Regions from separate parts of the Saccharopolyspora sp. SCSIO 74807 genome, predicted to be linked through region 2. Evidence: riboswitches for the same ligand, from Rfam matches in the RefSeq annotation. Region 2 holds a riboswitch; the other holds the start of a gene.

Region 1 (5,150 bases), 1.2 Mb from region 2:
CGGAAACCAGGGCGTGCGCGCTGGTTTCCACGTCGTCCACGGTGCCGCGGGCGACGCTGCCGTCCTCCAACATGCCCAGCGCCTCGCGCAGGCCGGGCAGCGCGGCGGACTGCCCGCCCCACATCTGCCGCGCCCGCAGCATCGCCAGCACCAGGTTCACCCGCGGCTCACCGGTCGGCGCGCCGCCGAGGATGTGCAGGCCGTCGCGGATCTGCGCGTCCTTGATCTCGCAGAGCCAGCCGTCGACGTGCAGCAGCATGTCGTCGAATTCGGCTTCGTGCGGGCGTTCTTCCAGCCCGAGGTCGTGGTCGAGCTTCGCGGCCTGCATCAGCGTCCAGATCTGGCTGCGGATCGCGGGCAGCTTCGCCGGGTCCATCGCGGAGATCTGCGCGTGCTCGTCGAGCAGTTGCTCCAGCTTGGCGATGTCGCCGTAGCTCTCCGCGCGCGCCATCGGCGGCACCAGGTGGTCCACCAGCGTGGCGTGCACCCGCCGCTTGGCCTGCGTGCCCTCACCGGGGTCGTTGACCAGGAACGGGTAGATCAGCGGCAGGTCGCCCAGCGCCGCGTCCGGCGCGCAGGACGCCGACATGCCCGCGGTTTTGCCCGGCAGCCACTCCAGGTTGCCGTGCTTGCCCAGGTGCACCATCGCGTGCGCGCCGAACTCGTGGTTGAGCCAGCGGTAGGCGGCCAGGTAGTGGTGGCTCGGCGGCAGGTCCGGATCGTGGTAGATCGCGATCGGGTTCTCGCCGAAACCGCGCGGCGGCTGCACCATGATCACCACGTTGCCCGCGCGCAGCGCGGCGAGCACGATCTCGCCGTCCGGGTCGTGCGAGCGGTCCACGAACTGCTCGCCAGGCGGCGGACCCCAGTGCTGCTCGATGCTCTCGCGCAGGTCCGCGGGCAGCGTCGCGTACCACTCGGCGTAGCGCTTGGCCGGAATCCGCACCGGATTCCCGGAAAGCTGCTCCTCGGACAACCAGTCCGGGTCCTGCCCACCCGCCGCGATCAGCGCGTGCACCAGCGCGTCACCGTCCTGCGCGGCGACGCCGGGCAGCGCGTCCGGGCCGTCGGCCGGGCCGATGTCGTAGCCCGCGTCGCGCAGCGTGGCCAGCATCTTCACCGCGCTGGCCGGGGTGTCCAGCCCGACCGCGTTGCCGATGCGGGAGTGCTTGGTCGGATACGCCGATAGCATCAGCACCAGCCGCTTGTCCTGCGGCTGCACGTGCTTGAGCTGCGCGTGCCGTACCGCGGTCCCGGCGACGCGCGCGGTGCGCTCCGGATCGGCGACGTAGACCGGCAAGCCCTCGGAGTCGTTCTCCTTGAACGAGAACGGCACCGTGATCAGCCGCCCGTCGAACTCCGGCACCGCCACCTGCGTGGCCATGTCCAGTGGGGACAGTCCCTCGTCGTTCTCCTCCCACGCCGCGCGGCTGGAGGTGAGCGTGAGCCCTTGCAGGATCGGGATGTCCAGCTCGGCCAGCGCACCCACGTCCCACGCCTCGTCGTCGCCACCGGCCTGCGCGGTCGCGGGTTTCGTGCCGCCCGCCGCGAGAACCGTGACGATCAGCGCGTCCGCCTGCTCGAGCGTGTCTAGCAGTCCCGGCTCCGGAGCGCGCAGCGAGGCGCAGAACACCGGCAGCGCCTGCCCACCGGCGTCCTCAATGGACTCCGAGAGCGCGTGCGCGAACGCGGTGTTCCCGGCCATGTGGTGCGCGCGGTAGTACAGCACCGCCACCGTCGGGCCCTCGGTGCGGCGCGGCTCGCGTTCCAGCACGCCCCACTTGGGAGTCTCCACCGGCGGCTCGAAGCCGTGTCCGGTGAGCAGGATCGTGTCCGACAGGAAGTGGAACAGCTGCGTCAGGTTCTGCGGCCCGCCCTGGGCGAGGTAGCTGTGCGCCTGCGCGCAAACCCCGCCGGGCACCGTGGAGCACTCCATCAGCTCCGCGTCCGGGGCCTGCTCGCCGCCGAGCACCACCACCGGCCGCGGCCCGGCCAGCAGCGCGTCCAGGCCCTCCTCCCAGGCGCGGCGGCCGCCGAGCAGGCGGACCACGACGAGGTCGACGCCTTCCAGCAGCGGCGGCAGGTCGTCCACGCCGAGCCGGGCGGGGTTGCCGAGCCGGAACTGCGCGACACCGGAGTCGGCGTTCGCGGCGCGCGCGCTCAGCAGATCGGTGTCCGATGTGGACAGCAGCAGGATCACGCGGCACGCTCCCCGTTTCGCGGGGACACGGACGTCGCAGGACGCATGGTCAACCTTCCTCGGGGTCGTCCGCCCCGGAGTCGTCGGGCACCCGGTCGTCGGGCCCCGGCTGGCAGGCATGGCGGCGGCGGAGTGTCCTGGCTCCCGGATCGCTGCTCGCCCCGGCCTTCCCGCCCGCAGGCAGTGGCCGCCGTTGCCCGCAGGCAGTGGCCGCGAAGTGCTCGACTTCGCCCATCGGAGTCCGCTCCCCGGTGACAGTGGCGGGACCGCGCCGGATTCGCACCGGCTTCCTCCACTCGTCGCCGTCGACCACTCTCCGCAACGCCGCGATCGTTAGTCAAGTGCGGCGTGGTGAAGCGCTCGTGTTTTGCCCCCGCAACCACCCCTGGTCGTAGTATCGACGATCGCCGGTGTGCGCCGATGGTCCGCGCGCTACCGAGCGCCGACGCCGTGCGCAGCGGATTCCGGTGTCGGGACGACCACGATCAGTGAAGGCGGGAAGCTGTGCCGGAACGAGCCGAGCCCGATGCGTGCCCCGGCGCGCTGCGGGTGCACGAGGCCGCGGACGGCGGACTGGCCCGGGTGCGGGTGCCCGGCGGGCGGCTGACCGCGCACCAGGTGCGGGCGCTGGCCGATGCTGCGCAGCTCGGCGACGGCGGGTGGGAGCTGACCTCGCGGGCGAACCTGCAGGTGCGCGGGCTGGCTTCCGGGGCGGAGTTCGCCGGGCGGCTCGCCGGCGCGGGATTGCTGCCGTCCGCGACGCACGAGCGAGTACGCAACGTGATCGCCTCGCCCGGTAGCGACGGCGCACTGGACGTGCACGCGGTGTCGCGGGAGCTCGACGAGCGGTTGTGCGCGGTTCCGGGCTTGGCCGAGCTGCCCGGCCGGTTCCTGTTCACTGTGGACGACGGGTGCGGTGACGTCACGGGGTTGCGCGGTGACGTCGGGTTGTTGCCGGTGGGTGACTCGGTCGCGGTGCTGCTTTCGGGCGTGGACAAGGGGATTCGGGTCACGGCGGATGCTGCCGCGCAGGCCGCGGTGCTGGCCGCGGAGGCGTTCCTGGCCGAGCGGGCGCAGCAGCGAGCGGCGAGCTGGCGGCTCGACGAACTCACCGATGGTGCTTCGCGCGTCACCCAGCGGGTCCTCGCTGCGCTGGGGATTTCCGCGGCAGAGCCGGTCGCCGTGCCCGACGAGGTGGTGCCGACGCACGCCCACCTCGGGCGCCGGCAGCTCGGCGACGGGCGAGTGAGCGTCGCGGCCGGGGCTCCGCTGGGCCGGTTGAGCCCGGCCCAGGTCGCCTGCGTCAGCGCCGCGGCGGAAGTCGCCGGGCAGCTCCGGCTCACTCCGTGGCGGACCCTGGTGCTGCCGGGAATCCCGCGCGGCGAAGCCGCAACGCTACTGTCCGAACTGGACTCCGCGGGGCTGGTCGTGGACGAGTCCGCGCCACTGGCCGGAATCACCGCGTGCACCGGCAGCCCCGGCTGCGCGAAATCCTTGGCGGACGTCCGCACGGACGCCGCGCGCACCGCGCGTCCCGGGGAGCTGCCGGTGCACTGGGCGGGCTGTTCCCGCCGGTGCGGGCGGCCCGCGGGTCGCGGAGTGGAAGTGCTGGCCACCGAGGCCGGCTACGAGGTCGGCGGGAAACCGGCCGGCAGCGAACCGACCGCCGCGCTCGAAGCGGCACGGAGGGCACTGTGAACACCGGTCGCTACGAGTACGTCCGCGAAGGCCCGGAGATCTACCGCCGTTCCTTCGCCACGATCCGCGCCGAGGCCGAACTGGACGGGATGCCGCCGGAGGTCGCCGGGGTCGCGGTCCGCATGATCCACGCTTGCGGCATGGTCGACCTGGTCGCCGATCTGGCCTGGTCGCCGAACGCGGTGCTGGCCGCTCGCAAGGCGTTGCGCGCGGGCGCGCCGGTGTTCTGCGACGCGGAGATGGTCGCCGCCGGAATCACCCGGCGCCGCCTCCCGGCCGCCAACGACATCGTCTGCACCCTCGGTGACCAGCGAGTTCCCGAGCTGGCGCAGCAACTCGGCACCACCCGCAGCGCCGCCGCGATGGAGCTGTGGGCCGACCGCCTGGAAGGTTCCGTCGTGGCCGTGGGCAACGCGCCGACCTCGTTGTTCCGGCTGCTGGAGATGGTCGACGAAGGCGCCGGGCGGCCCGCGGCCGTGCTCGGTCTGCCGGTCGGTTTCATCGGCGCCGCCGAGTCCAAGCAAGCACTGGCCGAACATCCCGCGCTGGAGCACCTGGTGGTGCACGGCCGCCGGGGTGGCAGCGCGATGGCGGTGGCCGCCGTCAACGCGATCGCGAGCGAACAGGAGTGAGCAGCACCGTGGAGCAGGCAGGCAGGTTGTTCGGCGTCGGACTCGGACCCGGTGATCCGGAGCTGGTGACCGTGAAGGCCGCGCGGCGCATCCGCGAAGCGGACGTGATCGCTTACCACAGCGCGCGGCACGGCCGCAGCATCGCGCGCGGGGTCGCCGAACCGTACCTGCGGTCCGACCAGGTCGAAGAGCCGCTGGTCTACCCGGTGACCACGGAGACCACGAACCACCCGGGCGGCTACCAGGGCGCGATCGACGAGTTCTACGCCGACGCCGCCGAGCGGCTCGCCGCGCACCTGGCCGCGGGCCGCGACGTGGCGCTGCTGTGCGAGGGCGACCCGTTCTTCTACGGCTCCTACATGCACATGCACAAGCGGCTGGTGGACCGGTTCGAGGTCGCCGCGGTGCCGGGGGTGACTTCGGTCAGCGGAGCCGCCGCGTCGCTCGGGCGCCCGCTCGCCGAGCGGGACGAGGTGCTGACCGTGCTGCCCGGCACGCTGGAGCCGGAGAAGCTCGCCGAGCAACTGGCCGCGACCGACGCGGCCGCGGTGATGAAGCTGGGCCGCACGTTCGAGGGCGTGCAGCAGGCGTTCGAGCAGGCCGGACGGCTGGACGAGGCG
Region 2 (5,150 bases):
TCACCTACGACCTGTGGAAGCCGTACGTGGTGCGCGGGCGCGACGACGGCTACTACCTCAAGGTCGGGCGGATCGTCACGGTCATCGGCATCGCGGTGAGCGTGGGCACCGCGTTCATCGCCGCCGGGTACAGCAACATCCAGGACTACATCCAGCTGCTTTTCTCGTACTTCAACTCGCCGCTGTTCGCGACGTTCATCATCGGGTTGTTCTGGAAGCGAACCACTCCGTGGGCAGCGTTCTGGGGCATCGTGACCGGCACGGCGGCCGCGGCCGGGATGCACTGGACGGCTTACTCCATCCCGTACTTCTACCCGGGCGGGGTGCTGGATCCGAGCGGCGAGACCATCAACGCGCAGATGGTCAACTTCTACAGCGCCATCGCGGCGTTCGTGGTCGACGCTGCGGTGATGGTGCTGGTCTCGCTGGTCACCCGGCCGAAACCGGACAGCGAGCTGACCGGTCTGGTGTGGGCGTTGCGGGACCGGCGGCCGCGGGAGCGCGCGGTGTGGTGGCAGTCCCCGGCCGTGCTGGGCTCGCTGGCGCTGGGGCTGGTCGTGCTGATGTCGGTCGGCCTGGTGCTCGTCTACTGAAGCGGAGGTGTGCGATGCCGAAGCGGCGGATCTTCGACCTGCGGGTGCTGATCGGCGCGGTGTTCGTGATCTACGGCATCGCGCTCGGCGTGGCCGGGTTGTTCGACGGTCCGGCGGATCTGGCGAAGTCGGGCGGCTTGCCGATCAACCTGTGGAACGGCGCGGGAATGCTCGCGCTGGGCGTTTTCTTCTTGCTGTGGGCCAGGTTCGGCCGCGGCGAGGGGCGCCCGGAGGACACCTCAGCGCAGTGATGCTCACAACCGCAGGTGCATCACGTGCAGGCCGACGTAACCCCGCGCGGGATCGTGGAACGCTTCCGGCACCGTCCCGATGATCTCGAATCCGAGGGACTCGTAGAGCCGGATCGCACCGGTGTTGGTCTCGGTGACCGCGTTGAACTGCATCGCCCGGAACCCGGCCGCCCGCGCCCAATCCAGGCTCTCCTCGCACAGCCGCCGCCCCACGCCGCGTCCGGCGTGGTCCGGGTCGACCATGTAGCTGGCGTTGGCCACGTGCGAGCCGGGGCCGTGCCGGTTCGGCTGCATGTGCGCGCTGCCCAGGATCGTGCCGCCGTCGGCGACGGCGACGGTCGCGCGGTCCGGGGCCGGGCTCAGCCAGGCCCGCCGGGCTTCGGCGCTGCTCATGTCGGGCGGGTAGGTGTAGGTCTCGGCCGCGGCGACGATGCGGTGGAAGAACGGCCAGATCAGCGGCCAGTCCTCGGCTGTTGCTTCCCGGATGAACATGTGCCGATCCTCGCACCGCCGGAATCACGATCCACTCCTGCGCTGGCAACGGCGGTTCGCCGCGCTGTTTCCAGTGAGTACCGAAAGTGACGACATCGTTACACTCCGGAGCAAGTGTTCTTGATCGGGGCTGGATGCTGCTCTTCGCGGCAAGCCTTCGGCCGGCTGGTCCGATGAGTTTTGCCACCGGCATCGGTCCACCCCCTGCGTAGGCACTTGTTCGACAGGGAGCGACGATGAATCTGCCCGAGATCGTTTCGCCGGAGCAGTGGCGCGCGGCGCGCGTGCGGCTGCTGGCGCAGGAGAAGGCCGCGACGAAGGCGCGCGACGCGCTCAACGCCGACCGCAGGCGGTTGCCGATGGTGCGGGTCGAGTCCGATTACCGGTTCCACGGTCCGGACGGTGAGCTGCGATTGCCCGACCTGTTCGACGGCCGCCGCCAGCTCGTCGTGTACCACTTCATGTTCGACCCGGAGTGGGACACCGGTTGCCCGAGCTGTTCGGCGTTCGTGGACCAGCTCGGCGACCTCACGCACCTGCGCGCCCGGGACACCAACCTCGTCGCGGTCTCCCGCGCGCCCTGGGAGAAGATCGAACCGTTCCAGCGCCGGATGGGCTGGACGGTGCCCTGGTACTCGTCGAACGGCACGCGGTTCAACCACGACTTCCACGTGACGCACGACGAGTCGGTGCGGCCGATCGAGTACAACTACCGCAGCAAGCAGGAACTCGACGAGGCCGGCGTCGGCTACTACCTCGGCGACTCGCAGCCGTTCGAGCTGCCCGGCCTGAGCGTGTTCCTGCGCGACGGGGACGCGGTGTTCCACACCTACTCGACCTACGCACGCGGCATGGACGGGCTCGGCAGCACCACGAGCCTGCTGGACCTGACCCCGCTCGGACGCCAGGAGGAGTGGGAGGAACCGAAGGGCCGCGCCACCGAATACGGCGCCCCGGCGGGCAGCGATCGAGTCCTTTACCACGACGAGTACTGACCCGGTGACCGTGCGCGCGACGCCGCCCAGGACTCAGGAAGGGGCGGCGTAACGCCCGTCGCAGCAGCCGGGTGGTTTCTTGACAAGACCTGATCCGCCTTGAAAGCTTGTCGCGCAGTCCATTGCGACGGTGCGCAGGAAGCCCGGTGCGAATCCGGCGCGGTCCCGCCACTGTGAATGGGGAGTTCCGTCCACTCGGGCCACTGCCGGTGCTCGGTGGGAAGGCCGGGCGGAGCGTCGATCCATGAGTCAGGAGACTGGCGCCGTCGCAGCAGATTCGACGGGGTCGCGGAGCCCCGGAGGAGGTTTCCCGTGCGCCCGAGCGCCGTTCCCGCACCTGGTACGTCTGCCGCCGTTCGACCGGCGTGAGCGCCGTGATCGGCCGCAGACGGCTGCTCGCCGCGGCCGCGGGCGCGTTCGCCGCGGTGCCGCTGGTTTCCTGCACCGGTTCGGGCGGGTCCGCGGGCCGGTTGCGCGTGGCGTTCCCCGCGGGCGGCACCACCGAATCCCTCGACCCGCACACCGGTTCGCTGTTCGTGGACCAGGCCAGGGCGAAAGCGCTGTTCGACACGCTGGTCGGCTACGCCGACGACATGAGCGTGGTCCCGCGGCTGGCCGAGTCGTGGGCACCGGACGCGACCGGAACCCGCTGGCGGATCCGGTTGCGCCCGGCGAAGTTCCACGATGGACGGCCGGTCACCGCCGATGACGTCCTCTACACCTACCGTCGCATCGCCGACCGCAGCACCGGCGCGCAGGCGCGCTCGCACTTCGCCGACGTCGATTTCGCCGCCAGCAAGGCGTTATCGGCGACCGAGCTGGAACTCGTGCTCGGCGGCCCGAACTTCGAGTTCCCCGCGGCGTGGGGCGCGCCGAGCACCGAGATCGTGCCCGCGGGGACCACTGACTTCAGGCAACCCGTCGGTTCCGGGCCGTTCCGGTTCGTGTCCTTCCAGCCGGGCGGCCCGGCCGTGTTCGCCCGCAACGAGCAGCACTGGTCCGGCCCGCCGGTGCCCGCCGAGCTGGAATTCGTGCCGGTGGAGGAGGAAAGCGCGCGGGTGACCGCGCTGCTTTCCGGGCAGGTGCACTACGCGCACGACGTGAGCGCCAACTCGGTTCGGCTGCTGGAGCAGGACGGGCGCGCGCGGGTCTTCTCCGAGCCGCACGGCACGATGCAGGCCGTTCTGCTCAAAGTGGACCGTCCGCCGTTCGCGGATCCACGGCTGGTGCAGGCGGTCCGTGCCGGGGTGGATCGGCGTGCGCTGGTGGACATCGCGTTGAGCGGGAAGGGCCGCGTCGGCAACGACCTGTTCGGCCTGGGTTTGCGCTATTACCCGCGTGATCTGCCGGAACCGGTGCGGGACGTGCAACTGGCGCGCTCGCTGGTGCGGCAGGCCGGGGCCGAGGGGCTGAGCTGGGAATTGCGCACCAGCACCGCAGATCCGTACTTCGAGTCCGCGGCGAGCTTGATCGGCCAGCAGCTCGGCGAGATCGGCATGACGGTCACGCCGCGGATGATGCCTTCGGAGACCTACTACTCGGACATCAAGAAGCAGGGCGTCGCCGCGCACAGCCGGACGGCCGCGCTTCCGCTGCCGACCTTCCTCGGTCAGCGCATGATCTCCACCGCAGGCAACAACAACTACACCGGCTACCGCAATCCCGAGTTCGACGCGCTCTACTACCGCGCACTGTCCACTGCGGACGAAAAGCGGCGCGCCGAGCTGCTCGCTTCGGCGCAGCGCCTCGCCCGGGAGCAGAGCGGGATGCTGGTGTGGGGCTTCAGCGGTTGGAACGTCGCGACCGCGGACGGCGTCACCGGTGTCCGGGCGGCGCCGCCGAATTCCCTGGACTGGGCGCGTTTCGACCGGGTGAGCCCGGGTTGAGCGCGCTCGCCGCACCCGGCAGGGGAGCGGTGCTGCTCGCAACCCGGCTGGGCATCGCGCTGGGCCAGATCGCGATCGTCGCGGTCGCCGTTTTCGCGCTGACCGCACTGCTTCCCGGCGACACCGCGGTGGTGTTGCTGGGCGAGCAGGCCGATTCCGGGCAGGTCGCCGCGCTGCGGGAACGGCTCGGTCTGGACGAGCCGCTGGGGCAGCGATTCCTTAGCTGGGCAGCCGGAATCCTGCACGGTGACCTCGGAACGTCGTTGCGCACCGGCATTCCGGTGGCGACCGAGCTCGGCCAGCGGGCGGCCACCACGCTGGTGCTGGCGTTGCTGACGCTGGCCGTCGTGCTGCCGCTGGCACTGTCCGCCGGTGTCCTCAGTGGACTTCGCGCTGGCACGAAGTTCGACCGGGCGGTGAACTTCGCGGTGGTGCTGCTGAACTCGGTGCCGGAGTTCGCCGTTGCGCTGCTGCTGGTCGGCGTGCTCTCGGTGCAAGCGGGCCTGTTGCCCGCCACCGCGGTCGGGTTGTCCGGCTGGTCGTTGCTGAGCGATCCCGCCGTGCTGGTGCTGCCGGTCGCCGTGCTGGTCGGCAAGCAGCTGTGCGCGCTGTCGCGGCAGGTCCGCACCGGCGTCGTCACCGCCGACGGATCCGAGTTCGCCACGCACGTGCGCCGCGCCGGGCTCTCCGAAAGCGCCGTCGTGCTGCGGCACGTGCTGCCGAACGCGGTCGGACCGGTGTTGCAGCAACTCGCGCGCACTGTGGACGGTCTGCTCGGCGGAGTCGTGGTGATCGAGGCGCTGTTCGCGCTGCCCGGCCTCGGATCGGGCTTCGTCGAGGCGGTCAAGGCCCGCGATCTTCCTGCGGTGCAAGGATATGCGCTGGTGTTCGCGGCCGTGACGATCGGTGTCAACCTCGTCACCGACCTCGCCG

The links. A riboswitch is a leader RNA that binds a small molecule or an ion and turns the genes downstream of it on or off. The one in region 2 is predicted to bind cobalamin.
Region 1: it holds a riboswitch for cobalamin, as region 2 does, so the genes downstream of both, cobN (cobaltochelatase subunit CobN) here and V1457_RS26110 (ABC transporter substrate-binding protein) in region 2, are expected to answer to the same signal.

The regions. Positions count from the first base shown of each region.
Region 1 covers NZ_CP146100.1:207,275-212,424, reverse strand. Annotated here, with positions in the region: gene cobN (cobaltochelatase subunit CobN) at 1-2,200, opposite strand, end outside; cobalamin riboswitch at 2,309-2,544, opposite strand; gene cobG (precorrin-3B synthase) at 2,705-3,898, shown strand; gene V1457_RS00945 (precorrin-8X methylmutase) at 3,895-4,530, shown strand; gene V1457_RS00940 (precorrin-2 C(20)-methyltransferase) at 4,539-5,150, shown strand, end outside.
Region 2 covers NZ_CP146100.1:5,674,299-5,679,448, reverse strand. Annotated here, with positions in the region: gene V1457_RS26130 (sodium:solute symporter family protein) at 1-593, shown strand, start outside; gene V1457_RS26125 (hypothetical protein) at 608-844, shown strand; gene V1457_RS26120 (GNAT family N-acetyltransferase) at 848-1,336, opposite strand; gene V1457_RS26115 (DUF899 domain-containing protein) at 1,573-2,331, shown strand; cobalamin riboswitch at 2,425-2,612, shown strand; gene V1457_RS26110 (ABC transporter substrate-binding protein) at 2,697-4,217, shown strand; gene V1457_RS26105 (ABC transporter permease) at 4,214-5,150, shown strand, end outside.